2 regions of the Bradyrhizobium sp. WSM471 genome follow, and region 1 is predicted to be linked to the other one. Evidence: riboswitches for the same ligand, from Rfam matches in the RefSeq annotation. Region 1 holds a riboswitch; the other holds the start of a gene.
The links. A riboswitch is a leader RNA that binds a small molecule or an ion and turns the genes downstream of it on or off. The one in region 1 is predicted to bind S-adenosylmethionine.

Region 2: another riboswitch for S-adenosylmethionine. It lies ahead of BRA471DRAFT_RS00130 (hypothetical protein); the one in region 1 lies ahead of BRA471DRAFT_RS34370 (O-succinylhomoserine sulfhydrylase).

The regions. Positions count from the first base shown of each region.
Region 1 is NZ_CM001442.1:7,503,034-7,508,346, forward strand. It holds gene BRA471DRAFT_RS34350 (MATE family efflux transporter) at 1-120, opposite strand, end outside; gene BRA471DRAFT_RS34355 (hypothetical protein) at 336-1,388, opposite strand; gene BRA471DRAFT_RS34360 (PAS domain S-box protein) at 1,512-1,922, opposite strand; gene BRA471DRAFT_RS34365 (2'-deoxycytidine 5'-triphosphate deaminase) at 2,028-3,164, opposite strand; SAM riboswitch at 3,245-3,324, shown strand; gene BRA471DRAFT_RS34370 (O-succinylhomoserine sulfhydrylase) at 3,395-4,591, shown strand; gene BRA471DRAFT_RS34375 (SGNH/GDSL hydrolase family protein) at 4,740-5,313, opposite strand, start outside.
Region 2 is NZ_CM001442.1:27,728-33,040, forward strand. It holds gene BRA471DRAFT_RS00125 (hypothetical protein) at 396-992, shown strand; gene BRA471DRAFT_RS00130 (hypothetical protein) at 1,071-1,658, opposite strand; SAM-I-IV-variant riboswitch at 1,691-1,788, opposite strand; gene BRA471DRAFT_RS40090 (septal ring lytic transglycosylase RlpA family protein) at 2,010-2,519, shown strand; gene BRA471DRAFT_RS00140 (alpha/beta fold hydrolase) at 2,774-3,598, shown strand; gene BRA471DRAFT_RS39235 (hypothetical protein) at 3,996-4,142, opposite strand; gene BRA471DRAFT_RS00150 (aminoglycoside phosphotransferase family protein) at 4,598-5,313, opposite strand, start outside.

The sequences.
Region 1 (5,313 bases):
AGCCAACCCGAGCAGCGTGCGCAGGATCGGCCCGTCCATCAGCGCGCTCCTCACGGGGCGCGGAGGCGGCGGCAGCGGGCGCTCCTGTTCATCGACCGGAATCTCGGCGATGTCTGACATGTCCTCTCCGGGAGAAAGCGCCATTTGCGGCGCGGCAATGCGTAGGTGTGCCAATGAATTGGTTCGCGCGCAGGGCGCAACGAGAGGCTTGTTAGCACGACACGCAGCGATTCCTCCTGCGCCAGGTGCAGGCGTGCCCTGCGGCAGCGCATTTCAGCCCGTGGAATTGCGACTCTCAGTCTCCGTGGGCCATCCTTCGAGACGCCCGCGCGGCATTACCCAATCGTCCAGACCAATGGCGAACGGCCGGGCGGTGTCGGGGACAGGTGCACGCCGATGTGCCGCCCGCATCCGGCCGCAAGCCCTTCGAACAACCCCGCCAGTACTTTGGCGCAAGCAGGGTGGTTATCGGCGACGCCGTCCATCAACTTCCAGCTCTGCTGACGGATTTCGAACGTGCCTTCGGATTGCGTCGTCTCGGCCACATCGTCCTGCGCGACAAACAGCGCGTCGAGGAACGTCGCGAACTCGCCCGCACCGCCGCGGCCCATCGATAGCGCCGCGGCGACCTCATCGAAATATTGCATCCCGATCAGCTTGCCCGTGAGGTGCAGGAGATAGCCCGCATCCTCCGGACCGAACAGCTGCACCATCACGGGCGCGGCGGTGCGCACATATTCCATCGCGTAGTTGCGATAGGCCTTTTCCAGTCGCGGTCTCGGCCAGCTTGACACCGGCAAGGCCGGAGCCGCGGCGGCATCGAACAGCGGCGCTTCGAGATGCCGCGCGAACACGAGGCGCTGGTCGAGCTCGAGCGGTTGGTCATATTGGTGATAGTAGCCTTCGAGCCCGTCCTGGCCGTCGACGCTCTGCTTGGTGCAGACGAACCCCAATCTGGTATCGCCGAGCGCCACACCGTTGTTGGCGTGCCAGCCGCGCAGCATCGCGCGCGAGACTTCGCCCGGCACGCCGCAGATGGCAGTGCCTTTCCAGATCCAGCGCGGCGGCGGATAGCGGATCCAGGCTTTGCGGTCGCTCTCATACATGTATTCGACGTGCACGCCGCCGATCCAGTTCGAGAGGTAGTGATATTGCGCGGCGGCGACTGCCGGCGGCAGATGGCTCAGCCCGAGCTTCTTCAGCCCCGGCAGAAAGCGCTCCTGCTGCTGGCGGCGGAACACGCGAAAGACGAACTCCGCAGCATCCGCCGTGCCGCGACGCGTGACCACGGTGAGGATCAGGCCGGTGAAATAGGCGTGATAGAGATCGGCAACGGCGCGCCAGCGCTTCCACTGAGCTTCCTGCGCGACGTCTGATGCGGCGGTCATGTTCGCTCCCGATCGTTGTTTTGATCGAGTGTGTCACTGCATCCGGCGACGGACAAGCCGAGCCGCACGCGGGGCGCCCTGCACGCCGGCGCGCCAATTCCGCATCACGAAGTTTGCGCAGCCCTAAATTTGCGCAGCCTTGGCGGCACGCTCGCGCTCGACGCGCTCGGTGACGTCGCGCGCCATCGCCACCGATCCCTGCACCACCCCAGCGGCGTCCCGCACCAGCGCAAAGGTCATCTCGATGTAGAGCTTGCGTCCGTCCTTGTGCAGCGCGCGGGTCAGTGTCGGCTTGCCCGCAAGCTTCATCGCGCCGCTGGCAAGCGCGGCCTCGAAACCCTTCCAGTGCGCGGCGCGCAGATGTTCGGGAATGATCAGGTCGAGATTCTGGCCCAGCGCTTCGTCCGCGGAGAAGCCGAACAGTGCGGACGATGCGCGATTCCAGCGCATGATGGTGCCGGAGCGATCCGAATAGATCAGCGCGTCTGCGACGTCATCGAGGATTTTTGCGTCGAGTTCGGATGAATTGATCATGTCAGCACCTTGTAGCCCGGATGGAGCGCAGCATAATCCGGGATCGTGCCACAAGTGAGACTTTCCCGGAGGACGCTTGCGCTCCATCCGGGCGAGGGGTGATCGCTACACCCGGAAATGCTTGCTCAGCTTCAGCCCCTGCGCCTGATAGTTCGAGCCGATGCGCTGACCGTACATGGCGTCGGGGCGCGCCAGCATCTTTTCATAGACGAGGCGGCCGACGATCTGGCCGTGCTCGAGGATGAACGGCACCTCGCGCGAGCGCACTTCGAGCACGGCGCGCGAGCCCAGCCCGCCGGCGCCGGCATAGCCGAAGCCGGGATCGAAGAATCCGGCATAATGCACGCGGAACTCGCCGACCAGCGGATCGAACGGCACCATCTCCGCGGCGTAATCGGGCGGCACCTGCACCGCCTCTTTCGACGCGAGGATATAGAACTCGCCTGGATCGAGGATCAGGCTGCCGTCGGGGCGGGCCGAGATCGGCTCCCAGAACTCCTCGACGGAATAGCCTGCGCGGCGATCGACGTCGATGACGCCGGTGTGGCGCTTGGCGCGGTAGCCGACGAAGCCCCCGCTCTTCTCGCCGGAAAGATCAACAGAGACGGCGACGCCGCCGGTGAGATCGGCATCGTCGATATCGACGAGACGCTCGGTCGCATGCAGCGCCTCGAGGTCGTCGATGTTGAGGATGGCATCGCCGGTGCGGAAGCGCACCTGGCTCAAGCGCGAGCCCTCGCTGACCAGCACCGGGAACGTCTTCGGGCTGATCTCGGCATAGAGCGGGCCGTGATAGCCGGCACCGATCATGTCGAAGCGGCGGGTGCCGTCGGCGATCACGCGGGTGAAGACGTCAAGCCGGCCGGTCGAGCTCTTCGGGTTGGCGGCCGCGACGATCTCCGGCGGCAGCGCGAGGCTTTCGAGCAACGGCACGATGTAGACGCAGTTGGTCTCCAGCACCGCGCCGTCGGCGAGGCTGAACTCGTGCAGCTTCAACTCGTCGATGCGCTCGGCCACGGTGGCGCCGGGACCGGGCAGGAAGCTGGCGCGCACGCGATAGGCGATGTCGCCGAGACGCAAATCGAGGCTCGCCGGCTGGATCTGGCTTTCGACGAAGTCGTAAGCGGGCAGGATGAGACCGCCCTCCGCCATCGCCGCGATCATGCGGTCGGGCAGGATACCATTGGCGTCGGCGGCAACCGTGAACGTCAACCGGGGGTCCTCAGCAGGGATCAAACACATCCCGACATGCGGGAAATATGAGCGTTTTACGGCTATCCGATGGACGTCTTGACGGAAAGGGCATTGCGGAATATGAGCATGACTTATCCCGTGGTGATTTGAGCCGGCCGGCTTGCAGCCACGTTAAATAAGTCGCTAAACAGGCCGGGGACCTCTGTGATCCCGGCCCGTGGAGATGTTCCAGGCCGGTTTTTTTGTGACCATTTTCGGTGGTCACTTCAGGAGGTCCTATGTCGAAGTCCCCGGCGCCAACCGCCCACTACCGTCCCGAAACCCGCCTGGTCCATTCCGGCACTTTGCGCTCGCAATATGGCGAGACCTCGGAGTCGCTGTTCCTGACCCAGGGCTACGTCTACAACAGCGCCGAGGAGTGCGAGGCGCGGTTCAAGGGCGAGGACCCCGGCTTCATCTATTCACGCTACTCCAATCCGACCATCTCGATGTTCGAGCGGCGCATGATCGAGCTCGAAGGCGCCGAAGCGGCCCGTTCGGCGGCGACCGGCATGGCCGCGGTGACGACCGCGATCCTGGCGCCGCTCAAGGCCGGCGATCACGTCGTGGCTTCGCGCGCGCTGTTCGGCTCGTGTCTCTACGTCGTGCAGGATTTGCTGCCGCGCTACGGCATCGAGACCACGCTGGTCGACGGCCTCGATCTCGACCAATGGCAGCGCGCCATGAAGCCGAACACCAAGACGTTTTTCCTGGAGAGCCCGACCAATCCGACGCTCGACGTGCTCGACATTCCCGGCATTGCCGAGATCGCGCACAGCGGCGGCGCGCGGCTCGTCGTCGACAACGTGTTCGCCACTCCGATCTGGCAGAGCCCGCTCGCGCTCGGCGCCGACGTCGTGGTCTATTCCGCGACCAAGCACATCGACGGCCAGGGCCGCTGTCTCGGCGGCATCATCCTGTCCTCGGAAGCGTTCATCGCCGAGCACATCCACAATTTCATGCGCCAGACCGGCCCGTCGATCTCGCCGTTCAACGCCTGGGTCCTGCTCAAGGGCCTGGAGACGCTCGCCGTGCGCGTGCGCGCGCAGACCGAGACGGCGGCGCGCATCGCGGACGTGCTGGCGAGCCATCCGAAGATCTCACGGCTGGTGTTTCCCGGCCGCGCCGATCATCCGCAAGCTGCATTGGTGAAGAAACAGATGCGCGGTGGCTCGACGCTGGTCGGCCTCGAGGTCAAGGGCGGCAAGCAGGCGGCGTTCCGCGTGCTCAACGAGCTCAAGCTTGCCAAGATCTCGAACAATCTCGGCGACGCCAAGAGCCTCGTCACGCATCCGGCAACGACGACGCATCAGCGCCTCAAGCCGGAAGACCGCGCCGCGCTCGGCATCAGCGAAGGCTTTATCCGCTTCTCGGCGGGGCTCGAGCACGCGGACGATCTGATCGAGGATCTGACCGCGGCGCTGGAGAAGGCGTGAATTATTGTCGTCCCGGCGAAGGCCGGGACCCATAACCACAGGAAGCAGTTTGGCGAAGACCCAGAGTTAAGGGGGGGGAGCGGTACGAACACCGCGCACCATTGATGGATCACGCGGTATGGGTCCCGGCCTTCGCCGGGACGACAAGTCACATCGGCCGGTAGGTCCGCACGTCCGCGGGCACGTTGACGCCGAGCTTGATCTGGCCGACGGAGCGGATGATGTCGTCGCCGAGGAGCTGGGCGAAGCAGGCGTAGCCCCAATCGTTCATGTGCAGGCCGTCGGCGATCACGAAACTCTCGACCGGAAGCGATTGCTTTTCGTGCCAGTCGCGCATCACCTCGAAGCGCGGAAAGATGCCGACGTGACGGAGCTCGGCGACCTTGCCGAGCAGCTTCACCATCTTGCCGGCGCTGTCCGCGCGCTGGTTGACGGCGGGCGAATATTGCGGATCGACCAGCACGACGTCGGCATCGCCGGCGGCCTGGATGCGGCTGATGCCGTCCTCGACCAGTTTGGCGGTATCGCCGGGATCGAGATTGCGCAGCACCGCATTGGTGCCGACCTGCCAGATCACCAGATCCGGATGCACGTCGATCACCTCTTTCTGGAGACGCTTCATCATCTCGGGCGCGTCCTCGCCGCCGACGCCGGCATTGACGACGGTGATGTCGGCGGTCGGATAGTGCCGGCGCAGCTGCGCGGCAAGGCGATTGGGATAG
Region 2 (5,313 bases), 310 kb from region 1:
GCTTGCAGAGCAGTTCGTGATGCGGCTGCGCGCCATGGTTCGGCGTGCCGCGAATGCAGGAGCGCAAGCCCCCGGGATATGCCCCGAAGGACTCTGCCGAGGCCTTAGAAGGGCCTTGTGCGACGGCGCCGGGATGATCCTGGACACGGCGGCTGATCGCGGCGCTTCAACATCGAGACCTGAGCCGCCCCCTGGCACCCCCCGGTCGTCGTGGGGCCGCCGGCCGCAACCCGCCGCGACAAAATTTTCGCACGTCGAACTTACCGATGATGGATGCTGAGTTTGCCGTTGCCCCGCATATGTCCCAAAGGCGAGAGTGGAAGGGGTGAGTCAAACTGTCTCACCAACCCTGTTGAGCCAATGGCCCTGCTATTATATGCGAGCAAGGAGCTGACATGGTGGACACGACGTACAATCTCAACGGCGGGTTCAAACCTGCAATGAAACGGTTCGCCGATCTCAGCGGGCCTGACTTTTTCCCAACCCCACCCTGGGCAACGTTCGCGTTGATCGACAACGAGAAGTTCAGCGGCGATATTTGGGAGTGCGCGTGCGGCGATGGTGCCATGTGCCGCGTTCTGAAGCAGACTGGGCAGCCCGTTCGGAGCTCTGATCTGTACGATCGCGGCTATGGGGAAACTGGCGTCAACTTCCTCGAGGCGGCCCAGCGTGCCGACAATATCGTGACCAATCCTCCCTACAACTGTGCCGAAGGCTTTGTGGCCAACGGCCTCAAGCTTGCAAACCGGAAATTTGCGCTGCTGCTGCGTCTAGCGTTCTTAGAAGGCGTGAACAGAGCGAACACAATCTTTTCTCTTACCCCACCCGCCCGCGTGTGGGTCTTCAGCGAGCGCATTACGTTCTACCCGAGCGGCGTTGATCCCAAGGGCAGTGGCACAACCGCATATGCCTGGTTTGTTTGGGATAGGGACGCGCCCGCCGGAACTGAATTGAAATGGTTCAAGCCCGGCTACAAAGCAACATTTGCCTAGCTATGTTGCGGCTTCTGTCTTGGCGCGCGGCGGCAGATGGACAAGCAATGCCTTCAACGCCGTTTACGGGGCGCGGCTCTAAGAATCCCATCTCTCGACTTTGATTGGCAGTCGCAGATCGATCAGACGCGCCTGTAGGAGAGAAAGAGCGAGCAGGTCGCTTGGATGCACATGAAGCGAGTAGTCGAATTGATTGCCGCCACCCTCCACAAAATCGAGGTGCGGGCCATCAACACTGGGGTCGAGGTCAGGACCAAGATCGATCCCTTTAAGGAGGCGATAGGCCTTCGCAGAGGGACCGGACACGCGGTCATAGTGCAGTTCCCACCAGGCGCCGTCCATTTGCTGGTCTAGGTGGCTTGGGTCGAAGCTCATCTGTTCGAGCCGCTCTTTGATTTCACCAGCGGTGTAGTCCTTTGCGTCCAGGCTATTCAGAAACACGCGCCAGGTCGGAGGCTCAGGGGCAATGACTTCAGGCTCGCCATCGAGAAACAATTGCGGTTCGTCCAAACCATCCGGCCAATCCCAGTAGAGCGTGTGTGCAGTGCGCGGCGGGACAGCCAGCAGCGGTGCCTCCTTCCGCCGTATGAATGCCCGCGCGTCACCGACGAACGCCATCGTCAGCAAGCCGCCCGTTCCGATCAGAAATCCACGTCGTGAAAACATAGGGCCCTCCGAGGTCATGCGCATCTGGAGGACTGGCGACCTATTGTTGCCCTGCGGGCCACATCGTCGTACCACCGTTGCCGGTCAAGGCTGGTTGGCGGGACCGTCAGGTCCTCTCAGGATGCAGCACAGACATATCGCACCGATACCCGCTGTCAACGGCTTTAGGGCGGTCTCGAGGTCAAACCCGCCCCAGCATGCCCCATTTCCGGCACCTTTGCCGATCAACAGAGATGAAGCTGCCTATGGGCTGGCGGTTTGTTCTGCGCCGAGCCCTCCGTAGGACCTCCGATTGGACTTAGCGGTGAGGCGACACTGTCGCAGCGCCTCTTTCATACCGAGGGATCCAGCATGAAACGCATGGTCGTGGCCGGCATCGTCCTTCTCTCGCTCTCTTCCGTAGCCGAGGCGCATCGTCTCTCCGGAAGCGCGACCTATTACGGCGGAAGTGACCGTCTGTGCGGTCGCCGCACAGCCTCCGGGGGCGTGCTCAACTGTGCTGCAATGACCGCCGCCCACCGGACGCTGCCCTTCGGCACGGTCCTGATGGTTCAGAGCGGCGGTCGGTCGATCCGGGTCACGGTGAACGATCGCGGTCCATTCACCGGCGCGTTCCTTGATCTATCGCCTGCGGCCGCGAGTGCGCTCGGCTGTCGCTGCACCCATCGCAACGTGACCGCGACGATTGTCCAAATGGGATCCGGTGGGACTTTGGTCGCGAGCCGAGGCCGCCAACGTCCCGTCGCTGCGGCGGCCATGCCGGGGTTCTTCCAACCGATGCAGGACGGCATGAGTCCGTTGGGAGCGTTCGGGTCCTCGATGGCGATGGCTCCTGCGCCGCGCCATCACCGTCGCCATTAGGCCGGAGCCGCTCAGGGCGCATCGTCTCCTGTTGTAGCTACGCTCAGTCTGCGGGACCGATGCGATTGGAACTCCGTTTCTTTCCGGCAAACCGATGCGATCAAAAGTGGAAGGCCGCATTCGCGAATGCGTTTCACGCGTCGAGCGGACCGTTCGACTCAACGGCCACAAACGTGCGATCTGAGAAGACGCTGGCTGGTTACTAAGCTTGATGGTCGTGAAGACGTCGGCGACCAACAGCAGGATCTAGACCCATGGGCCTTATCAAAACCGAGGACGGCACCGAAATTTTCTTCAAGGATTGGGGCAACGGTCGACCGCTCTTCTTTCACCACGGCTGGCCTCTGAGCGCCGATGACTGGGATAGCCAGATGATGTTCTTTCTGGCGCGCGGTTACCGCGTGATCGCTCACGACCGCCGTGGCCATGGCCGCTCGACCCAAACGGCCCGGGGGCACGACATGGACACCTACGCGGCCGACGTCGCCGCGATTGTGAGAAGCCTTAATCTCGAGGGAGCCATCCATATCGGACACTCAACTGGCGGCGGCGAAGTTACCCGCTATGTCGCAAAATATGGCAAGCAGCACAACGTTGCAAAGGCCGTCCTGATCAGTGCTATTCCACCAACCTTCATGAAATCCGAGAGAAATCCCGACGGTGTGCCTAAAGAGGTCGTCGACGGAATTCGCAATGGGACGGCAAATCACCGCTCGCAATTCTATCAGGACATTACGATCCCGTTTTATGGGTTCAACCGGCCGGGCGCGGTCGTTTCGCAAGGAATTCGCGATAACTGGTGGCGACAGGGAATGATGGGGGCCGCGATAGCCCAGTACGAATGTATTAGGGTGCTATCCGAGACGGAATTCTTCGACGACTTGAAGGTAATCGAGGTCCCTGTGCTCGTGATGCACGGCGAGGACGACCAGATTTGTCCGTTCCCGACGACCGGCGCAAGGTCAGTGAAGCTCCTCCAGCATGGGACGCTGAAGTCCTATCCCGGACTACCCCATGGGATGCCAACGACGCATGCAGAGCTCATCAATACCGACCTGCTTTCCTTCATACAGTCCTAGTGAGCCGAGTGCTGGATCGCGACGTTGCCGACGAGTCCTTGGCTTCGATCAAAGCCGACAGCCAAATGGATCACTAAAATGCAAGCACCAAGAGACCATGAGGCCTGCTTCGTCCGGCATACGGCGGCCGAAATAGCTGCGATGATGGACGATCACTTCTCGGGCGGACGATGATCGCGAGTCCGCTGGACAATGGGATGATCCACCGATGTCTGTTTGTGAAGCCGGGTGGATGTCCGCACTTTACGCCAAACCGACGCGATTGACCGTATCTGACGTGCCTACGATGTTCGGTTTAATGCGGCTTCGCAATGAAGATTAGACATCGCGCGCGCTGCCAGACCGGCCCTTCTGACCCCAACCTGTCACGTCGTGCGTTTCAGGAGGGCCCAATCCGCTAACGGTTGCGCACCAGCAAAGTCCAAACAGGCGACGCACCGTCCCAGCCGCGTAGGCGGCCCGACAGCCGCACCTTCAGCCCGGCTTCCGTGATCCGCTCGACAACAAGATGCAGCGCGATCACGTCACCCTCTGACAGCTCCACACAGCCTCGCTTCCGCGACCACACCGCGCCCGGGAAGCGATACAAGTTCGCCTTCAGCCATCGGCCGCCGCGCTCCGACAGCGGTTGTAAGTCGACCTGAGCGCCGGCCCGGGGCCGCAGCCCGAAATCTGACGGTCGCAGCCAATTTGGAAACCAACCCATGCGACTGACTAGCCGTTACTTACCGCGTTTGTCTAGGCTTGGTCCGTCTGATGGATTCGCCGCCCGAAGCCGAGGGCGTCTGCTCTTTCGAATTAGACTGGAAGTTTACTGCGCTGCGCCGAACCGGCGCCTATTGGCCCTCCGCTGATGGTCGCTGAAGACGGGTCTTGTTCGCTGTCAGGGCTTAACCGGAGTCGATCCAGGTGGGCGCCTACTGCCGCTTGTGACCCAAAGGAGACACTGATGCCTCACTTCGACAGGCCTCTTCGGCTCGCGCGTGCGACCAAGATGGTTCAGTCTCCCGAGCGCAGTGCCGCTTCGATGCGCTGGATCAGCTGCTCCCGCAAGGAAGGTACCACGTCACCAAGGACGACGAAGGTGCGGACGATCGGCAAATACGGCTTTACGGCCGCCGTCAGCTCCGCGAGCGACATGCCGGCCAGCTGCGCGTATTCCGATTGCGCCGCGGCATTGGTCGCGCGCGGACGCTCCGGATTGTCGGCTATTTCCGGGGCGAGTTCGGAAAGGATGACATGCAAGAATGCTAAGTCGACGGCGGCGGGCGCCCGCATCGCGAAAGTCCAATCGACGAGCCTTGGGCCTTCCGCCGTCATGATCACGTTGCCGGGACTAAGGTCGCAATGGCAGACCCCGTCGCCGGGCGGCAGGCGATCGATCAGGGCGAGGACATCCGTGGCGATGTGCTTGGGAACCTTCCCATCGTCGTGCCGCAACTCGGTCTCCATATACTCGCGTAGGGAAGTGACGTGCGGTGGCGGGGACGTCTTGTGAAGAGACATGGCCAATGTCGCGACGATCGCGCCCGCCTCTTCGAACGTCACCACGCCGGTTCGCGAGAGATGCCAAAGGGTCGGTCCGTCGAGGCGCTCCAGCAAAATGCCGAAGCGCCCGTCCAGCGTCACCTCACCGAACACCTCCGGCGCCGGGACGCCGGCGGCCCACACCGCGTGGATCATGCGTACCTCGTGCCGCCCGAGCAGATGAGAGA